Regions from separate parts of the Streptomyces sp. NPDC048664 genome, predicted to be linked through region 2. Evidence: riboswitches for the same ligand, from Rfam matches in the RefSeq annotation. Region 2 holds a riboswitch; each other region holds the start of a gene.
What was found. Region 2 has a riboswitch for thiamine pyrophosphate ahead of AB0C59_RS32785 (cytosine permease). Riboswitches for the same ligand answer to the same signal wherever they lie in the genome.
Positions count from the first base shown of each region.

Region 1: it holds a riboswitch for thiamine pyrophosphate, as region 2 does, so the genes downstream of both, thiO (glycine oxidase ThiO) here and AB0C59_RS32785 (cytosine permease) in region 2, are expected to answer to the same signal.
Region 3: it holds a riboswitch for thiamine pyrophosphate, as region 2 does, so the genes downstream of both, thiC (phosphomethylpyrimidine synthase ThiC) here and AB0C59_RS32785 (cytosine permease) in region 2, are expected to answer to the same signal.
Region 4: it holds a riboswitch for thiamine pyrophosphate, as region 2 does, so the genes downstream of both, AB0C59_RS21830 (thiamine ABC transporter substrate-binding protein) here and AB0C59_RS32785 (cytosine permease) in region 2, are expected to answer to the same signal.

Region 1 is NZ_JBEZHK010000022.1:78,882-83,085, reverse strand. It holds gene AB0C59_RS23275 (thiazole synthase) at 92-886, opposite strand; gene thiS (sulfur carrier protein ThiS) at 893-1,093, opposite strand; gene thiO (glycine oxidase ThiO) at 1,090-2,271, opposite strand; TPP riboswitch at 2,294-2,406, opposite strand; gene AB0C59_RS23260 (FAD-dependent oxidoreductase) at 2,565-3,833, shown strand; gene AB0C59_RS23255 (Rv2175c family DNA-binding protein) at 3,940-4,204, shown strand, end outside.
Region 2 is NZ_JBEZHK010000045.1:45,914-50,117, reverse strand. It holds gene cobF (precorrin-6A synthase (deacetylating)) at 1-535, shown strand, start outside; gene AB0C59_RS32795 (thiolase family protein) at 674-1,861, opposite strand; gene AB0C59_RS32790 (WhiB family transcriptional regulator) at 1,992-2,249, shown strand; TPP riboswitch at 2,294-2,387, shown strand; gene AB0C59_RS32785 (cytosine permease) at 2,379-3,797, shown strand; gene thiD (bifunctional hydroxymethylpyrimidine kinase/phosphomethylpyrimidine kinase) at 3,794-4,204, shown strand, end outside.
Region 3 is NZ_JBEZHK010000035.1:8,442-12,645, reverse strand. It holds gene thiC (phosphomethylpyrimidine synthase ThiC) at 1-1,695, opposite strand, end outside; TPP riboswitch at 1,688-1,844, opposite strand; gene AB0C59_RS29465 (YibE/F family protein) at 1,916-3,340, shown strand; gene AB0C59_RS29460 (SsgA family sporulation/cell division regulator) at 3,446-3,883, opposite strand; gene AB0C59_RS29455 (helix-turn-helix domain-containing protein) at 3,983-4,204, opposite strand, start outside.
Region 4 is NZ_JBEZHK010000020.1:45,715-49,918, reverse strand. It holds gene AB0C59_RS21845 (phosphatidate cytidylyltransferase) at 1-423, shown strand, start outside; gene AB0C59_RS21840 (hypothetical protein) at 333-1,031, opposite strand; gene rlmN (23S rRNA (adenine(2503)-C(2))-methyltransferase RlmN) at 1,150-2,256, shown strand; TPP riboswitch at 2,283-2,390, shown strand; gene AB0C59_RS21830 (thiamine ABC transporter substrate-binding protein) at 2,458-3,534, shown strand; gene AB0C59_RS21825 (iron ABC transporter permease) at 3,600-4,204, shown strand, end outside.

The sequences.
Region 1 (4,204 bases), on a different contig from region 2:
CACAGGTGTTCATGAGCCGCGGGGCGGGGTAGACGAGGCCCGCGGAGCGCCGCCGCTCCGGCGCCGGCGGCAGCGCCCGGGTCCGGCGGCCTCAGAAGGCGGGCCGTTCCGGGTCCAGCCGGGCGATGCCCTCGGTCGGCGACGAGGCCTCGGCGAAGTGCCGGCGCGGGATGCGCCCGGCCCGCCGGGCGAGCCGTCCCGCCTCCACCGCGTGCCGCATCGCCTCCGCCATGAGCACCGGCTCCTGCGCCCGGGTCACCGCCGAGGCGAGCATCACACCGGCGCAGCCCAGCTCCATCGCCAGGGCCGCGTCCGACGCCGTGCCCGCGCCCGCGTCCAGGATGACCGGCACGCGCGCGTGCTCCACGATCAACTGGAAGTTGTGCGGATTGCGGATGCCGAGCCCGGAGCCGATCGGGGAACCGAGCGGCATGATCGCCGCGCAGCCGACGTCCTCCAGCTTCCGGGCGAGGACCGGGTCGTCGTTGGTGTACGGCAGCACGGTGAACCCGTCGTCCACCAGTGTCTCGGCCGCCTCCAGCACCTCGATCGGGTCGGGCAGCAGGGTCCGCTCGTCCGCGATGACCTCCAGCTTGACGAGGTCCGTGCCGAGCGCCTCGCGCGCGAGGCGGGCGGTGAGCACGGCCTCGCCGGCGGTGAAGCAGCCCGCCGTGTTGGGCAGCACCCTGATGCCCAGCCTGTCCAGCACGGACAGGACCGAGCCGTGCACCGTGGCGTCCACGCGCCGCATCGCGACCGTGGTCAGCTCGGTGCCGGACGCCACCAGGGCCCGCTCCAGCACGTCGAGGCTGGGGGCGCCGCCGGTGCCCATGATCAGCCGGGACGAGAAGGTCGTGCCGGCGAGGACGAGGGGGTCGTCGGCCATGGTGGCTCAGCCTCCCTGGACGGCGGTGAGGACCTCGACCCGGTCGCCCTCGCGGAGGGCGGTCGAGGGCCACTGCCCGCGGGGGACGACGGTCTCGTTGAGGGCGGCGGCCACACCGGAGTGGGCCGCGGTGAGGGTCGCGACGACGGTGCCGAGCGCGATGCCGGGAGCCACCTGGCGGGGCTCGCCGTTGACCGAGATGTTCATGCGGGCTGCTCCGTGAGCGTGGTGTGCGGTGGCGCGGCGGCACAGAACCGCCGCGGGGTGAAGGGGAGCGCGTGCCCGGGAAGTTCCCCGGTGGTCAGGACGTGCGCCATGACGTCGCCGGTGACCGGGGTGAGCAGTACGCCGTTGCGGTGGTGCCCGGTGGCCACCAGCAGGCCGTCCAGGCCGGTGGGGCCGAGCAGCGGGGCGTTGTCGGGGGAGCCGGGGCGCAGCCCGGCGCGGGTCTCGGTCAGCGGCAGCTCGGTGAGGCCCGGGACCAGCTCGTGCGCGTCCCGCAGCAGCTCGTAGACGCCGCCCGCGGTGACCGTCGTGTCCCAGCCCATCTCCTCGGTGGTGGCCCCGACGACCAGCTCACCGTTCTCGCGCGGCACCAGATAGACCTGGCTGCCCCGGACGACGGCGCGCACCGTGCGGCTCAGGAACGGCGCGTACGCCCGTGGCACCGTCAGCCGCAGCACCTGCCCCTTCACCGGGCGCACGGGCGGCACGATCTCGTCGGGGACGCCCGCGAGCCGCCCGCTGTGGCTGCCTCCCGCCAGCACGACCTGACCGGCCGCGAGGACGGTGCCGTCGGCGGTGCGCACCCCGGTGGCCCGGCCACCGCGCACCTCGAGCCGCTCGGCCCAGGCGCGGTGGAGGACGACGCCGGCCCGCTCGCACGCCGTGACCAGGGCCGAGGCCAGCCGGCGCGGATCGATCTGGTGGTCGCCGTCGACCCGCAGCCCGCCGCGTACACCCGGCGCGAGCATCGGCTCCAGACGGCGGCACTCCCGCCCGGTCAGCCACTGGGACTCCAGGCCCGAGCGCTGCTGGAGCGCGTGCAGCTCCCGCAGATGGGCGCGGTCGTCGGTGTCCAGGGCGACGGCCAGCGTGCCGCACCGGCGGTAGCCGAGGTCCTGGCCGGTGGCCTCGGTCAGCTCGGCGGCGAAGTCCGGGTAGCGGCGCGCGGACTCCAGGTTGAGGCCGAGCAGGGTCTGCTCGCCGTAGTGCAGTTCGGTGACGGCGGCGAGCATCCCGGCGGCCACCCGGGCCGCCCCGCCGCCCGGCTCCGGGTCCACCACGATGGTGGCGAGCCCGCGCAGGGCCGCCCGCCAGGCGGTGACGAGCCCGATGATCCCGCCCCCGACGACGAGGACGTCCGGGGTACGGGTTGCGGACATCTGTGCGGCTGACATGGCTGACATGGGCGTCCAGCCCCCTCCCTTCGCCGGCATGACCCGGATCAGGTTCGTACGGTCGGAGGCCGCCAGCCTCCCTCTCAGCCCGGTACGCCCCGGGCTCCCGCGAGTGCTCTAGGTCCCCACCCTAATCCGTGCCCCTGACGCCGGTAAGGGAGCCTCCACCGGCGTCACGCCGTCCGCGGGCCGCGGACGCGCGGCGGGCGGGGCGTTGTGCAACAGGTCACGCAGCACGCCCCCTGACTGACTCTTCGTCAGTTGTCTATGGTGATCAGGTGAGCGAGCAGACGCGGGACCGGGGCGAGGCGGCACAGGACGGTGCGGCGGGCGGCGACAGGGCGCGGCGGGTCGTCATCGCGGGCGCGGGCATGGCGGGGGTGCAGACCGCCGTCGCCCTGCGGGAGCAGGGCTTCAGAGGCGGGGTGACGCTGATCGGCGCGGAGCCGCACCAGCCCTACGACAGGCCGCCCCTGTCCAAGGCCGTGCTGCTCGGCAAGGCCGAGGGATCCGCCTTCGACGTCGACTTCGAGTCCCTCGACATCGAACTGAGGCTCGGCTGCGAGGTCCTCGGGGTGCGCCTGGCCGACCACGAGCTGGACACCGAGAACGGGCCCGTGCCCTACGACGCCCTGGTCCTGGCGACGGGCGCCGAGCCGATCCGGCTCCCGGACACCGAGGGCGTGCCCGGTGTGCACCTGCTGCGCACCCTGGACGACGCGGAGCGGCTGCGGCCGATCCTCGCCGAGCAGCACGACATCGTCGTCGTGGGCGCCGGTTGGATCGGCGCCGAGTTCGCCACCGCCGCGCGCGAGGCGGGCTGCGCGGTGACCGTCGTGGAGGCCGCGGACCGGCCGCTGGCGGGCGCGCTGCCCGAGGAGGTGGCCGCGCCCATGACCGGCTGGTACGCCGAGAGCGGCGCCGAGCTGCGGGTGAACGCGCGCGTGGAGCGTGTCGAGCCCGGCGCGGTGGTGCTCGACGACGGCACCCGGGTCCCGGCGGGCGCGATCGTCGTGGGCATCGGGGCCCGCCCCGCCACCGCCTGGCTGGCCGGTTCGGGCATCGAGCTCGGCGACCACGGCGAGGTGCTGGCCGACGAGCACCTGCGCACCAGCGCCCCCGACGTGTACGCGGTCGGTGACTGCGCGTCCTTCCCGTCGGGACGCTACGAGGCGCGGCTGCTCGTCCACCACTGGGACAACGCCCTGCAGGGCCCGCGCACGGTGGCCGCGAACATCGCCGGCGAGGCCCTGGTGGCGTACGACCCGGTGCCGTACTTCTGGTCGGAGCAGTTCGGCCGGTTCGTCCAGTACGTGGGGCACCACGCCGCCGCCGACGCGACGGTGTGGCGCGGGGACCCGGACAGCGCGGCCTGGTCGGTGTGCTGGCTGCGGGCGGGCCGCCTGGTGGCCCTGCTCGCGGTGGGGCGCCCCCGCGACCTGGCCCAGGGCCGCCGGCTGATCGAGGCGGGCACCCCCATGGACCGGGAGCTGCTGGCGGACGCCTCACGCCCGCTGAAGTCCGCCGTGGCGACCTCCCCTTCGTGACCCTGGGTGAGGACGGGTGACACGGCGTCCCCCGGCGGGGGCAACCGGGCCCCCTGAGCAGGTGCCCCGCTTCCGACTGTCGGTCCCAGATGGCAGGCTTGATCCTGTGACCGAGATTGACGTAAAGATCGATGCTCTCGTCCCCGCCTGGCTCACCCTCCCCGACATCGCCGAAGCGTTCGGCGTCGAGGTGACGCGTGTGCGGCAGCTGGTCAAGGACGGCCAGCTCATCGCCGTACGCCGAGGTGAGAACCGCGCGCTGCACGTCCCCGCCGCCTTCGTCGACGGGGACAAGGTCGTCAAGGGCCTGTCCGGCACCCTGACGCTCCTGCGGGACGACGGCTTCACGGACGAAGAGATGATCGAGTGGC
Region 2 (4,204 bases):
CGCCCCCGCCGTCGGCGACTGGCGGTCCGCGCGCGCCGCGATCTACGAGCGGCTCATCCTCGAGGAGCTGGGCGAGGACGAGCGGGGGGCGTTCCTCGTGTGGGGCGACCCGGCGCTGTACGACAGCACCCTGGGAATCCTGGAGGAGATCCTGGAGCGGGGCGCGGTGACGTTCGCCTACGACGTCGTGCCGGGGATCAGCAGCGTTTCCGCGCTCGCGGCCCGGCATCGCACGGGGCTGAACCGGGTGGGCCGGCCCGTGCAGATCACCACGGGGCGCAGGCTGGCGGAGGGGTTTCCTGACGGTGTCGACGACGTGGTGGTGATGCTCGACGCGCATCAGGCGTTTCGGCGGTACGTGGATCAGGACGTGGACATCTACTGGGGGGCGTACATCGGTACGCCGGACGAGATCCTGGTGTCGGGGCCGCTCGGGGAGACGGCGGAGCGGATCGCGCGGGTGCGGGAGGAGGCGCGGGGGCGCAAGGGGTGGATCATGGATACGTACTTGCTGCGCAGGCGGGGCGGGGAATAGGTGCGGTGGTCCGTGCCGGTGCGTCGTGGGGTTTTGCGCAGTTCCCCCCACCCCTGAACACGTGGCCGACGTGCGGTGGTCCGTGCCGGTGCGTCGTGGGATTTTGCGCAGTTCCCCCCACCCCTGAACACGTAGGGTTCAGGGGTGGGATACCAGTACTGCGGTTCCCTGGCCGACTCCCACGCACATGGTGGCGAGGCCCTTCGTCGCGTTGCCGCGTCGCATCCGGTGCAGGAGTGTGGTCAGGATGCGGGCGCCCGAGCAGCCGAGGGGATGGCCCAGGGCGATGGCGCCGCCGGTCGGGTTGACCAGGTCCGGGTCGATGCCGAGGCGGTCGACGCAGGCGAGGGCCTGGGCGGCGAACGCCTCGTTGAACTCGGCCTCCTGGAGGTCCGCGACGCTCCAGCCCGCGCGGGCCAGGACCTTCTCCGTGGCGGGCACGGGGCCGATGCCCATGACGTCGGGATGGACGCCGGCGGAGGCGCCGGCGACATAGCGGCCGAGGGACTCGAGACCCAGCTCGTCCAGGACCTCCTCGCTGACGAGGAGCAGCCCGGCCGCGCCGTCGTTCATGGGTGAGGCGTTGCCGGCGGTGACCGTGCCGCCCTGGCGGAACACGGGCCGCAGGCGCGCGAGCTTCTCGTACGAGGTGTCCTCGCGTACGCACTCGTCCTCGGTGACGACGACGCCGTCCGGGCGGGTCACCGGCAGGAGTTCGGCGTCGAAGAAGCCGTTCTTGCGGGCCTCGGCCGCGCGCTGGTGGCTGCGCAGCGCGAAGTGGTCCTGGCGTTCGCGCGGGACGCCGTACCGCTCGGCGACCTCCTCGGCGGTCTCGCCCATGGACAGCAGTCCGTGGAGTTCCTTCATCTCCGGGTTGACCAGCCGCCAGCCGAGGCGGGTGTCGAAGGTCTCCATCCGGTGCGGCAGGGCCTCGTCCGGGCGGGGCAGGACGAAGGGGGCGCGGCTCATCGACTCGGAGCCGCCGGCGAGCACGATGTCCGCCTCACCGGCGGCGATGGTGCGCGCGGCCAGGGTGACCGCTTCCAGGCCGGAGGCGCACAGTCGGTTGACCGTGGCGCCCGGCACCGAGTCCGGCAGCCCGGCGAGGAGGGCGGCCATGCGGGCGACGTTGCGGTTGTCCTCACCGGCCTGGTTGGCCGCGCCCCAGTAGACGTCGTCGACGCGGGCCGGGTCGAGGGCGGGCGCGTCGGCCAGCAGGCCCCGGACGACGGTCGCCGCGAGGTCGTCGGGCCGCACCGTGGACAGGGCGCCACGCAGCTTGCCGATCGGGGTGCGGCGGGCGGCCGCGAAATGGACGGTACGCACGATCGGGCTCCTGGGCGCACTCGGCGACTGGTCAGTTGATTAGCACCGCTAGTTTTGGACTATAGACCGCGGTGCGACCGCAGGGAAGATCCCCGGTTTCACCGCAGGCGTCCGGGGGACCCGGGCGCGCATGGAGTGGTTGCGGTATGCGGCATGTGTGGATGAGGACCCTGAGCTGTTCTTCCCGGTGGGTTCCACCGGCCCCGCCGTCACGGAGGTCGCGGAGGCCAAGCGGGTCTGCCACCGGTGCCCGGTGATGGAGGAGTGCCTGACGTGGGCCCTGCGCAGCGGGCAGACGTCGGGTGTGTGGGGCGGCACCGACGAACGGGAGCGTACGAGGCTGCTCCGGTCCACCAGAAGCCTCGCCCAGGTGCGCCGGGCGCCGTAGGCCGCCTGTCGTCGCTCCTGGTGGCTCGGGTTAGTCTTGCCGCCGTACCGGACACGGGGTGCCCCCGCGAGGGCTGAGATCACACCCGTTGAACCTGAACCAGTTCGTACTGGCGGAGGGATGTCATCCATGCCACTGGCGCATGTTTCCGGCGGGCTGCCCGCCGACGGCCCGCGGGCCGTCTTCGACGGCCGGATGCCCTCGGCTCCCGGTGACCTCAGGGTCGAGGGCCACGGCATCGAGCCCGTCCCCGAGAGCAACCGCTACGGCGGCGCGGGACGGCTGTTCACCGTGTGGTTCGCGCCGAACCTGACCATGACCGGTGTGTTCACCGGCACCCTGGGCATCGTGTTCGGGCTGGACTTCACCACCGCGCTCGTCGCCGTGGTCCTGGGCACCGTGGTGGGCGCGGCGCCCCCCGCCTACCTCGGCACCTGGGGAAGCCGCACCGGCGCCGGTCAGCTGCCGCTCGCCCGGCTGGCGTTCGCTCGCGCGGTGGCGCTGCCGGGAGTGCTGCAGTGGCTGTCGTCGGTCGCCTGGGACGCGCTGATCGGGCTGTTCGGCGGGGACGCGCTGGCACGGCTGTGCGGCTGGCCGTTCTGGCTCGGGGTGCTGGTCATGATGCTGGGTCAGGGGGCGCTCGGGGTCCTGGGCTACGAGGCGATCCACCGGATGCAGATCGTCATGACCTTCGTGCTCGCCGCCGCCTTCGCGCTGATCGCGCTGCGGATGCCGGACAGCGCGCACCTGGCCGCCACGGGCAGCGCGCACGGCGCCGACCGGGCGGGCGCGTTCGTGCTGACCAGCACCGTCGCGCTCAGCCTCACCCTGTCCTGGGCGCCGTACGCCAGCGACTTCAGCCGCTATCTGCCCCGCGCCACCTCCCGTGCCCGGATGTTCTGGTGCACGCTGCTCGGCCTCGTCGTGTCCTTCCTCGCCGTCCAGGTCCTCGGCCTGTGGGGCGCCTCCGTGCTCACCGACCAGACGGCGGCGGGCGTCGACCGGCTGCTGGGCGGCGGCGTCCCGGGCGCGCTCGGGTTGCTGGCCGTGGCGCTGGCCGCGCTGTGCAGCAACGCCATGAACGACTACAGCGGCTCCCTGGCCCTGCAGACCGTCGGTGTGCGCGTGCCGCGTCCCGCCGCCGCGGCCCTGGCCGCCGTGCTGGGCTTCCCGCTGGTGCTGTGGATGCACGCGGCCGACACCACCGCCCGCTTCCAGAACGTGCTGCTGTTCGTCGGCTACTGGATCCCCGGGTTCGTGGCGATCGTGGTCGTGGACTGGCTGGTGCGGCGGGGCGCGGTGACGGATCTCGCCGCGGCGACGGCCCGCCCGCGCTCGCCCTGGCCGCCGCTGGTCGCGTTCGTGGGCGCCTTCGCCGCGGCCGTGCCGTTCATGGACACCGGTCTGTACGTCGGTCCGGTCGCGCACGCGCTGCACGGCGCCGACGTCTCCCCCTACGTGGCGTTCCTGGTGGCCCTCGCCGTGTACGCCCCGCTGCGCGTCCGCGAGGACGGGCGCGTGTTGAGCGCCGAGGAGGGGGCCGCATGAGCGCGCCGCCCCGCGTCCTGACGATCGCCGGGTCGGACTCCGGCGGCGGCGCCGGCATCCAGGCCGACCTGAAGACCATGCTGGCGCTCGGCGCCCACGGGATGAGCGTGGTCACCGCCGTGACCGCGCAGAACTCCGTCGGGGTGCAGGGCGCCTGGGAGCTGCCCGTCGAGGCGGTGCGCGCGCAGTACCGCAGTGTGGTGGACGACATCGGCGTGCAGGCCGTGAAGACCGGGATGCTGGCCTCGCCCGCGCTGGTCACCACGGTCGCCGAGCTGCTCGCGGACGCCCGGGTCCCGGTGGTGGTGGACCCGGTGAGCGTGTCCAAGCACGGGGACCGGCTGCTGGCCGACGACGCGCTGGACGCCGTCCGCACCCGGCTGCTGCCCCGTGCCACGGTCACGACG
Region 3 (4,204 bases), on a different contig from region 2:
CTGGCCGTACTTCTCGGCGATGCTCCGACTGATCTTCATCGAGCAGAACTTCGGCCCGCACATCGAGCAGAAGTGGGCGGTCTTGGCGGGCTCCGCCGGAAGCGTCTCGTCGTGGAAGGCACGAGCCGTGTCCGGATCGAGGGCCAGGTTGAACTGGTCCTCCCAGCGGAACTCGAAGCGCGCGTCGGACAGGGCGTCGTCCCACTCCTGTGCGCCGGGGTGCCCCTTGGCCAGGTCGGCCGCGTGAGCGGCGATCTTGTAGGTGATGACCCCGGTCTTGACGTCATCGCGGTTGGGCAGGCCCAGATGCTCCTTGGGCGTGACGTAGCAGAGCATGGCCGTGCCCCACCAGGCGATCATCGCGGCGCCGATGCCCGAGGTGATGTGGTCGTACGCCGGCGCGACGTCCGTCGTCAGCGGCCCGAGGGTGTAGAACGGCGCCTCGTCGCAGATCTCCTGCTGAAGGTCGATGTTCTCCTTGATCTTGTGCATCGGGACATGGCCCGGACCCTCGATCATGGTCTGCACGCCGAAGCGCTTCGCGACCCGGTTGAGTTCTCCGAGGGTGCGCAGCTCCGCGAACTGCGCCTCGTCGTTGGCGTCCGCGATCGAGCCCGGCCGCAGGCCGTCGCCCAGCGAGTACGTGACGTCGTAGGCCGCCAGGATCTCGCACAGCTCCTCGAAGTTCTCGTACAGGAACGACTCCTCGTGGTGCGCCAGACACCACGCCGCCATGATCGAGCCGCCTCGCGACACGATGCCGGTCTTCCGGCCCGCGGTGAGCGGCACGAACGGCAGTCGCACTCCGGCGTGCACCGTCATGTAGTCGACGCCCTGCTCGGCCTGCTCGATGACCGTGTCCTTGTAGATCTCCCAGGACAGTTCCTCGGCCTTCCCGTCGACCTTCTCCAGGGCCTGGTAGAGCGGCACCGTGCCGATGGGCACGGGGGAGTTGCGCAGCACCCACTCCCGGGTGGTGTGGATGTTGCGGCCGGTGGACAGATCCATGACCGTGTCGGCCCCCCAGCGGGTGGCCCAGGTCATCTTCTCGACCTCCTCCTCGATGGAGGAGGTCACCGCGGAGTTGCCGATGTTGGCGTTGACCTTCACCAGGAACCGCTTGCCGATGATCATCGGCTCGATCTCCGGGTGGTTGACGTTGGCCGGCAGAACCGCCCTGCCCGCCGCTATCTCCTCGCGCACGACCTCGGGCGCCACGTTCTCGCGGACCGCCACGAACTCCATCTCTGGCGTGATCTCACCGCGCCGCGCATACGCGAGCTGGGTGACGGGCGCCCCGGTGCGAGCGCGGCGCGGCTGACGCGGGCGCCCGGGGAACACCGCGTCGAGATTGCGCAGTCCACCGCGCGGCGAGGTGTGTTTGAGTCCGTCGTCCTCGGGGCGGGCAGGACGTCCCGCGTACTCCTCGGTGTCGCCCCGGGCGATGATCCAGTTCTCCCGCAGCGGCGCCAGTCCTCGGCGGACGTCCGTCGCGACCAGCGGATCGGTGTACGGGCCGGAGGTGTCGTACAGCGTGACCGACTGCCCGTTGGTGAGGTGCACTCGGCGGATGGGCACGCGCAGATCGGGGCGCGAGCCCCCGGCATACGCCTTGTGCCAGCCGATGGCCCCGTCGTCCACCGGGGACTGTGCGTCCTGGTGGAGGGCAGGCGTGCGTGCATCCTTGTTGGTCATGAGACCTACTCCCTACGCCGGCATTACCCGGTAACAGGTTCAGCGGTCGACGCAGCGGTGTCCGCCGGCGATGTTCCACGTGAAACATCGCCGTATGCGGAGGTCAGCGCCCTCTCAGCCCGGTGCTCCGAGCTCCCGCGTGTGCAAAGGTTCTCTCACGCTAGCGTCTCTTTACGGAGGCTGACCAGTAGGCCTTGGGCCTTCTTGCGATGATGCGTCGGTGACCAGGACCCAGCCCCCGCCCTTCTCCCCCTCCTCCGAGCCGTCCAGCCACCATGGCCGCGGCGTCGGCGACGGGCACGGTCACTCCCACAGTCACGCTCACGGCCCGGCCGCTCCTGTCTCCCGGCAGCTGCGCAAGGTCATCGCCGCGATCCTCATACCGTTCACCGCGGCGGTCGTGGCCGGTCTCGTGGTGCTGTGGCCCGGAGGCGTGCCGTCGCACCAGCGCAGTGGTCTCGGTTTCGACCGGCAGACGCAACAGGCGACGGTCACCCGGGTCGTGGAGGTGGACTGCGCGTCGGTGAACGCCTCGGGGGGCGGCACCCCGATCGGGGACACCTCCACCGGCGGCGGAACCTCCGGACCGCAGAAGGCGGGTGGCACCTGCAAGAAGGCGACGGTCAGGGTCGACACCGGCAAGGACAAGGGCCGTACCTTCACGGAGATCGTCCAGCCGGACCAGTCACGGCAGTTGAGGCAGGGCGAGAAGGTGGTGGCCGCGTACGAGCCCTCCGCGCCCCGGGAACTGCAGTACTCGGTCACCGATGTGAACCGGACGTTCCCCATGGCACTGCTCGCCGGGATCTTCGCCGTCGCCGTGGTGATCGTGGGGCGCCTGCGCGGTGTCATGGCGCTCGTCGCCCTGGCCGTGAGCTTTCTGCTCCTCAGCCTCTTCATCCTGCCGGCGATCCTCCAAGGATCGAACCCGCTGCTCGTGGCCGTGGTCGGATCGAGCGCCATCATGCTGATCGCCCTCTACATGTGCCACGGGCTCTCGGCACGCACCTCGGTCGCGGTGCTGGGCACCCTCGTCTCCCTTTCCCTCATCGGTCTGCTGGGCTCCGAGTTCATCGACTGGGCCGCACTGACCGGGAACACGGACGACAGCACCGGGCTGATCCATGGCCTGTTCCCGCACATCGACATGAGCGGCCTGCTGCTCGCGGGAGTCATCATCGGTTCGCTGGGCGTGCTCGACGACGTGACCGTGACCCAGACATCGGCGGTCTGGGAGCTGCACGAGGCCAACCCGTCCCTGGGCTGGCGCGAGCTGTACCGAGCGGGCATCCGTATCGGCCGCGATCACATCGCGTCGGTCGTCAACACGCTCGTCCTGGCGTACGCGGGTGCCGCACTGCCCCTGCTGCTTCTCTTCTCGATCGCGCAGAGCGGCGTGAGCACGGTCGCCACCAGCGAGCTGGTGGCCGAGGAGATCGTCCGCACGCTCGTGGGGTCGATCGGGCTCGTGGCCTCCGTTCCGGTCACCACCGTGCTCGCGGCCCTGGTGGTCTCCGCCGACCGCCCGGCGAGGACCGCCGCCGCGGACGGCACCACCGGCACCCCCCGAAGCGGCCCCGGACCTGCCGGCCCCGTGCCCCTGCCGACGGCCCGCACGGGGCGGGGCCGACGCCGTAAGCGCTGAGCGCCACAGGCCGCCCGCGCCGCTCCGAGAGCGAGCGAAGAACCGTTACGGCACCAGATCCGCGTCGCTCCCGTACAGGAGCCCGTCACCGCGCCTCACAGGGCTTCACCCGGCGCTCTGCTCTTCCGCCAGGATCCGGTCGAGGGCCTCGTCCAGATGCGTGTCGAAGTCGGCGAGGGAACCCTCCTGCCCAAGCGGCACCAGCTTGTCCGTACGGTCGAGGAACGCCACCAGCGGCACCGCCCCGGACTTGAACAGTGCCCGGTCCGCGCCCACCTGGAGCCGGATCAGCACATCGCCGAACGTGTCCGGTTCGGCCGGCGCGATGTGCACATCGCCCTCGCCGCAGGGCCTGCCGACCCCGTCAACCAGCAGCTCGCGTCCGAACGCCCAGGTCACGGGGGCGTCGCCGGGCAGATGGAAAGTCAGCCGTACGGCATACGGATCACAGGTCTCGTAGCGCAGCTCCACCGGAATGCGGAACGAGAGCTCCTCCGACACGAGAAAACTCATCATGACCTCTGCCTGCACCGACTCGCGCATCGCCTACCCCGTCAGTAGCCGTCGACTGGCCAGGATTGATCCCCTGACACCTGTTGGAAGTTTGCTGAACGTGCATGGCAGATCACAAGGAGTGAGTTTTCAGATGCTGATAGAGAGAGTGAGTGTCCCTAGCAGCTTTCCGATCTCCGCCTGGAGCCGACGGACCGCGGGCATCAGCCGGTCCGCCTGATGGGCCGGCAGCGAGAAGGCCACCGTGGCGGCCGTCGCCCCGACGGTGATGGGCACGGCCGCGCAGACCGCCCCGAGCGCGTACTCCTGACGCTCGACGACGGGTTCCATCCGGCCCAGGCGTTCCAGTCT
Region 4 (4,204 bases), on a different contig from region 2:
ACGGCCGACGACGGCCCGCAGCGCGTGCTGACGTTCCTGCTGCTGACGGTCGTCAGCGACACGGGTGCCTACGCGGTCGGCTGGCGCTTCGGCCGGCACAAGCTGGCCCCGCGCATCAGCCCCGGCAAGACGCGTGAGGGGCTCTTCGGCGCGGTCAGCTTCGCCATGGTGGCGGGCGCGCTGTGCATGCAGTTCCTGATCGACGGCGGCTCCTGGTGGCAGGGCCTGCTGCTGGGCCTCGCGGTCGCGGCCAGCGCCACGCTCGGCGACCTCGGCGAATCCATGATCAAGCGGGACCTCGGCATCAAGGACATGGGCACGCTGCTGCCGGGTCACGGGGGCATCATGGACCGTCTCGACTCGCTGCTGCCCACGGCGCCCGTGGTGTGGCTGCTGCTCGTGATCTTCGTCGGCGCCGGCTGACGGCCTTCTTCACGCGTCCGCCTCAGGCCCGCTCCCACCGGTCGACCGGTGGCAGCGGGCCTGAGCGTTTCCGGGTCCCAGTGGTACATCCGCCGGTACGCGACCCAAGCACCCCAGTCCGGTTCGTACAGGGACGTCGAGACCTGTGCCACCGCCGGGCCGTCCGGCCCGTGGAACAGGCAGCGCAGCCCGCCCGGACGCCACAGACCGCCGACCCGGACCTCGATGGGGCGGGGCGGCCAGTACGGCGTGTGGCCGGTGACGGGGTCGGGCATCCCGCCCGCACGCACCCTGCGCGCGTCGCCCGCGCGGGGCCGTGCCTCCGCCGTCGCGAGAACCGCCTCCGCGGTGTACTCGAGCGACATATGATCCGCATCCCAGACGACCCAAGCCGTCCGGACCGAGGGCACGGGGCGGTCCACGATGGCCAGGACGGCCCGGCGTCCGTCCGGAAGGGCCCGGTACTGCAGGACGGGCGTGCGCTGCCGCCGTCCGTCGCGGCCGAGGGTGAGCCACAGGCCGGTGCGGTCGAACTCCGTCTCCGGCTCATGGAGCAGCCCCTCCGGGACCGGGAGTGACACCACTTCCGCATCACGCCATTCGCTCATGTGTTCGAAAATAGACCATGCCCGGCCCCCGCGGGCGCCCAGCCGCGGATTCACCCGAACGAGGCCGCGCATCCGGCCAGCGAAGCCACCCGATTGGATCTGCGACACTGGTAGCGCCATGCCTAAGCCCGGAGAACTCACATTCGTCGCGCCGCGCGGAGCCAAGAAGCCGCCGCGGCATCTCGCCGACCTCACGCCCGCCGAGCGCAGGGAAGCGGTGGCCGCGGTCGGCGAGAAGCCGTTCCGTGCCAAGCAGCTCTCGCAGCACTACTTCGCCCGGTACGCGCACGACCCGGCGGAGTGGACCGACATCCCCGCCGGCTCCCGGGGCGCGCTTCAGGAGGCGCTGCTCCCCGAGCTGATGACGGTCGTGCGGCATCTGTCGACCGACCAGGACACGACCCGCAAGACGCTGTGGCGGCTGTTCGACGGGACCCTCGTAGAGTCCGTCCTGATGCGCTATCCCGATCGGGTCACCATGTGCATCAGCTCCCAGGCGGGCTGCGGCATGAACTGCCCCTTCTGCGCCACCGGCCAGGCGGGACTCGACCGCAACCTGTCCACCGCCGAGATCGTGCACCAGATCGTGGACGGCATGCGGGCGCTGCGCGACGGCGAGATCCCCGGCGGTCCGGCCCGGCTGTCGAACATCGTCTTCATGGGCATGGGCGAGCCGCTCGCCAACTACAACCGGGTCGTCGGCGCGATCCGTGCCCTCACCGACCCGGCGCCGGACGGGCTCGGGCTGTCCCAGCGCGGTATCACCGTCTCGACCGTCGGACTGGTCCCGGCCATCCACCGCTTCGCCGACGAGGGCTTCAAGTGCCGACTCGCCGTCTCGCTGCACGCGCCGGACGACGAGCTGCGCGACACCCTGGTCCCCGTGAACACCCGCTGGAAGGTGCGCGAGGTCCTGGACGCCGGGTTCGAGTACGTCGAGAGGTCCGGGCGGCGGCTGTCCATCGAGTACGCCCTGATCCGCGACATCAACGACCAGGCCTGGCGCGGCGACCGGCTCGGCCGGCTGCTGCGGGGCAAGCCCGTCCATGTGAACCTGATCCCGCTGAACCCGACGCCCGGCTCAAAGTGGACCGCCTCGCGGCCCGAGGACGAGAAGGCGTTCGTGGAGGCGATCGCCGCCCATGGTGTGCCGGTGACGATCCGGGACACCCGTGGCCAGGAGATCGACGGTGCCTGCGGTCAGCTCGCGGCCACCGAGCGGTAATCTGACTCCCGTCCTATCACATCTTCATATTCCGACAGGGGAGCGCCACAGCGCTGAGAGTGCGGCAGACGGGCCGCAGACCCTCTGAACCTCGCCCAGGTCATTCTGGGTAGGAAGTTCGGTCATCACTCAAGCTGTTGCGCCCTGCCCGGGCATCCCGGGCAGGGCCGCGTCTCTTCCTGGACCCCCAGGAGGAATCCAGTGCACAACAAGACGTTCGTGGCCGTCGCCACCGGGCTCGGCCTGCTCGCGCTGTCCGCGTGCGGCACGTCGTCCGGCGGCCCGTCGGCGGCCGACTCCAGGACCGTGACCCTCGTCAGCCACGACAGCTGGAGCGTCTCCAAGAACGTCCTCGCGGCGTTCGAGAAGCAGTCCGGCTACAAGGTCAAGGTGCTGGAGGACGGCGACGCGGGCCAGGCCGTCAACAAGGCGATCCTCACCAAGGACAACCCGCAGGGCGACGTCTTCTTCGGCGTCGACAACACCCTGCTCTCCCGGGCCCTCGACAACGGGCTGTTCCAGCCGTACGAGGCCAAGGGGCTCGGCCAGGTCGACGCCTCCTTCCGGCTCGACGGGGACAAGCACCGCGTGACCCCGGTCGACCACGGCGACATCTGCGTCAACTACGACAAGAAGTACTTCGCCGACCACAAGCTCGCCCCGCCCGCCTCCTTCGACGACCTGACCAAGCCCGCGTACAGGAACCTCCTCGTCACCGAGAACGCCGCCACCTCCTCGCCCGGCCTCGGCTTCCTGCTCGGCACCGCCGCGCGGTACGGCGACACGGGCTGGCAGCAGTACTGGACCAAGCTCAAGGCCAACGGGGTCAAGGTGGTCGACGGCTGGGAGCAGGCCTACGACCAGGAGTTCTCCGGCTCGGCCGGGGGACGGAAGGCGGGCGGCGACCGGCCGCTCGTCGTGTCGTACGCCTCCTCGCCGCCCGCCGAGGTCGTCTACGCCAAGCCGCGACCGAAGTCCGCCCCGACCGGCGTCGCGCAGGGCACCTGCTTCCGGCAGGTCGAGTTCGCGGGCCTGCTCTCCGGCGCGCACAACCCCAAGGGGGCGAAGGCGTTCCTGGACTTCCTGCTGACCAGGCGGTTCCAGGAGGACATGCCGCTCAACATGTACGTCTACCCGGTGGTCAAGGGCGCCACGGTGCCGCCCGAGTTCACCGAGTACGGTCCCCCGGCCACCCGCCCCGAGACCATGGCCCCGGCCAGGATCGCAGCCCACCGCGACCCCTGGGTCAGGTCGTGGACCTCGCTCGTCCTGAAGTAGAAGGGAAGGCGGCGGTGTCCGAGGCGCGCTCCAAGCGCCGGGGGAGCGCGGCGCGGCTCGGCCTGATGGCCCTGCCCGTCGCGTTCTTCGCGGCCTTCTTCGCCTACCCCGTCGCCGCGATCGTCTCGCGCGGTCTCCACGTCGACGGGGTGTGGCGGTTCGGCCGTGTCGCCGACGTGCTCGCGGGGTCCGACATCCGGCACGTGCTGTGGTTCACGCTCTGGCAGGCCCTCGCCTCCACCGCGCTCACCCTGCTGGTCGCGCTGCCCGGCGCCTACGTCTTCGCGCGGCTGGACTTCCCGGGCAAGGAGGTGCTGCGCGCGGCCGTCACCGTTCCGTTCGTGCTGCCCACGGTCGTCGTCGGCACCGCCTTCCTGGCGCTCGTCGGCCGGGGCGGGCTCCTGGACGACCTGTGGGGCGTACGACTGGACACGACCGTGTGGGCCATCCTGCTCGCCCATGTCTTCTTCAACTACGCCGTCGTCGTCCGCACCGTCGGCGGGCTGTGGGCGCAGCTCGACCCCCGCCAGGAGGACGCGGCCCGCGTCCTGGGCGCCTCCCGTCTCGCGGCCTGGCGGAAGGTGACGCTGCCCGCGCTGGGCCCGTCCCTGGCCGCCGCGGCGCTGATGGTGTTCCTGTTCACCTTCACCTCGTTCGGCGTGGTGCAGAT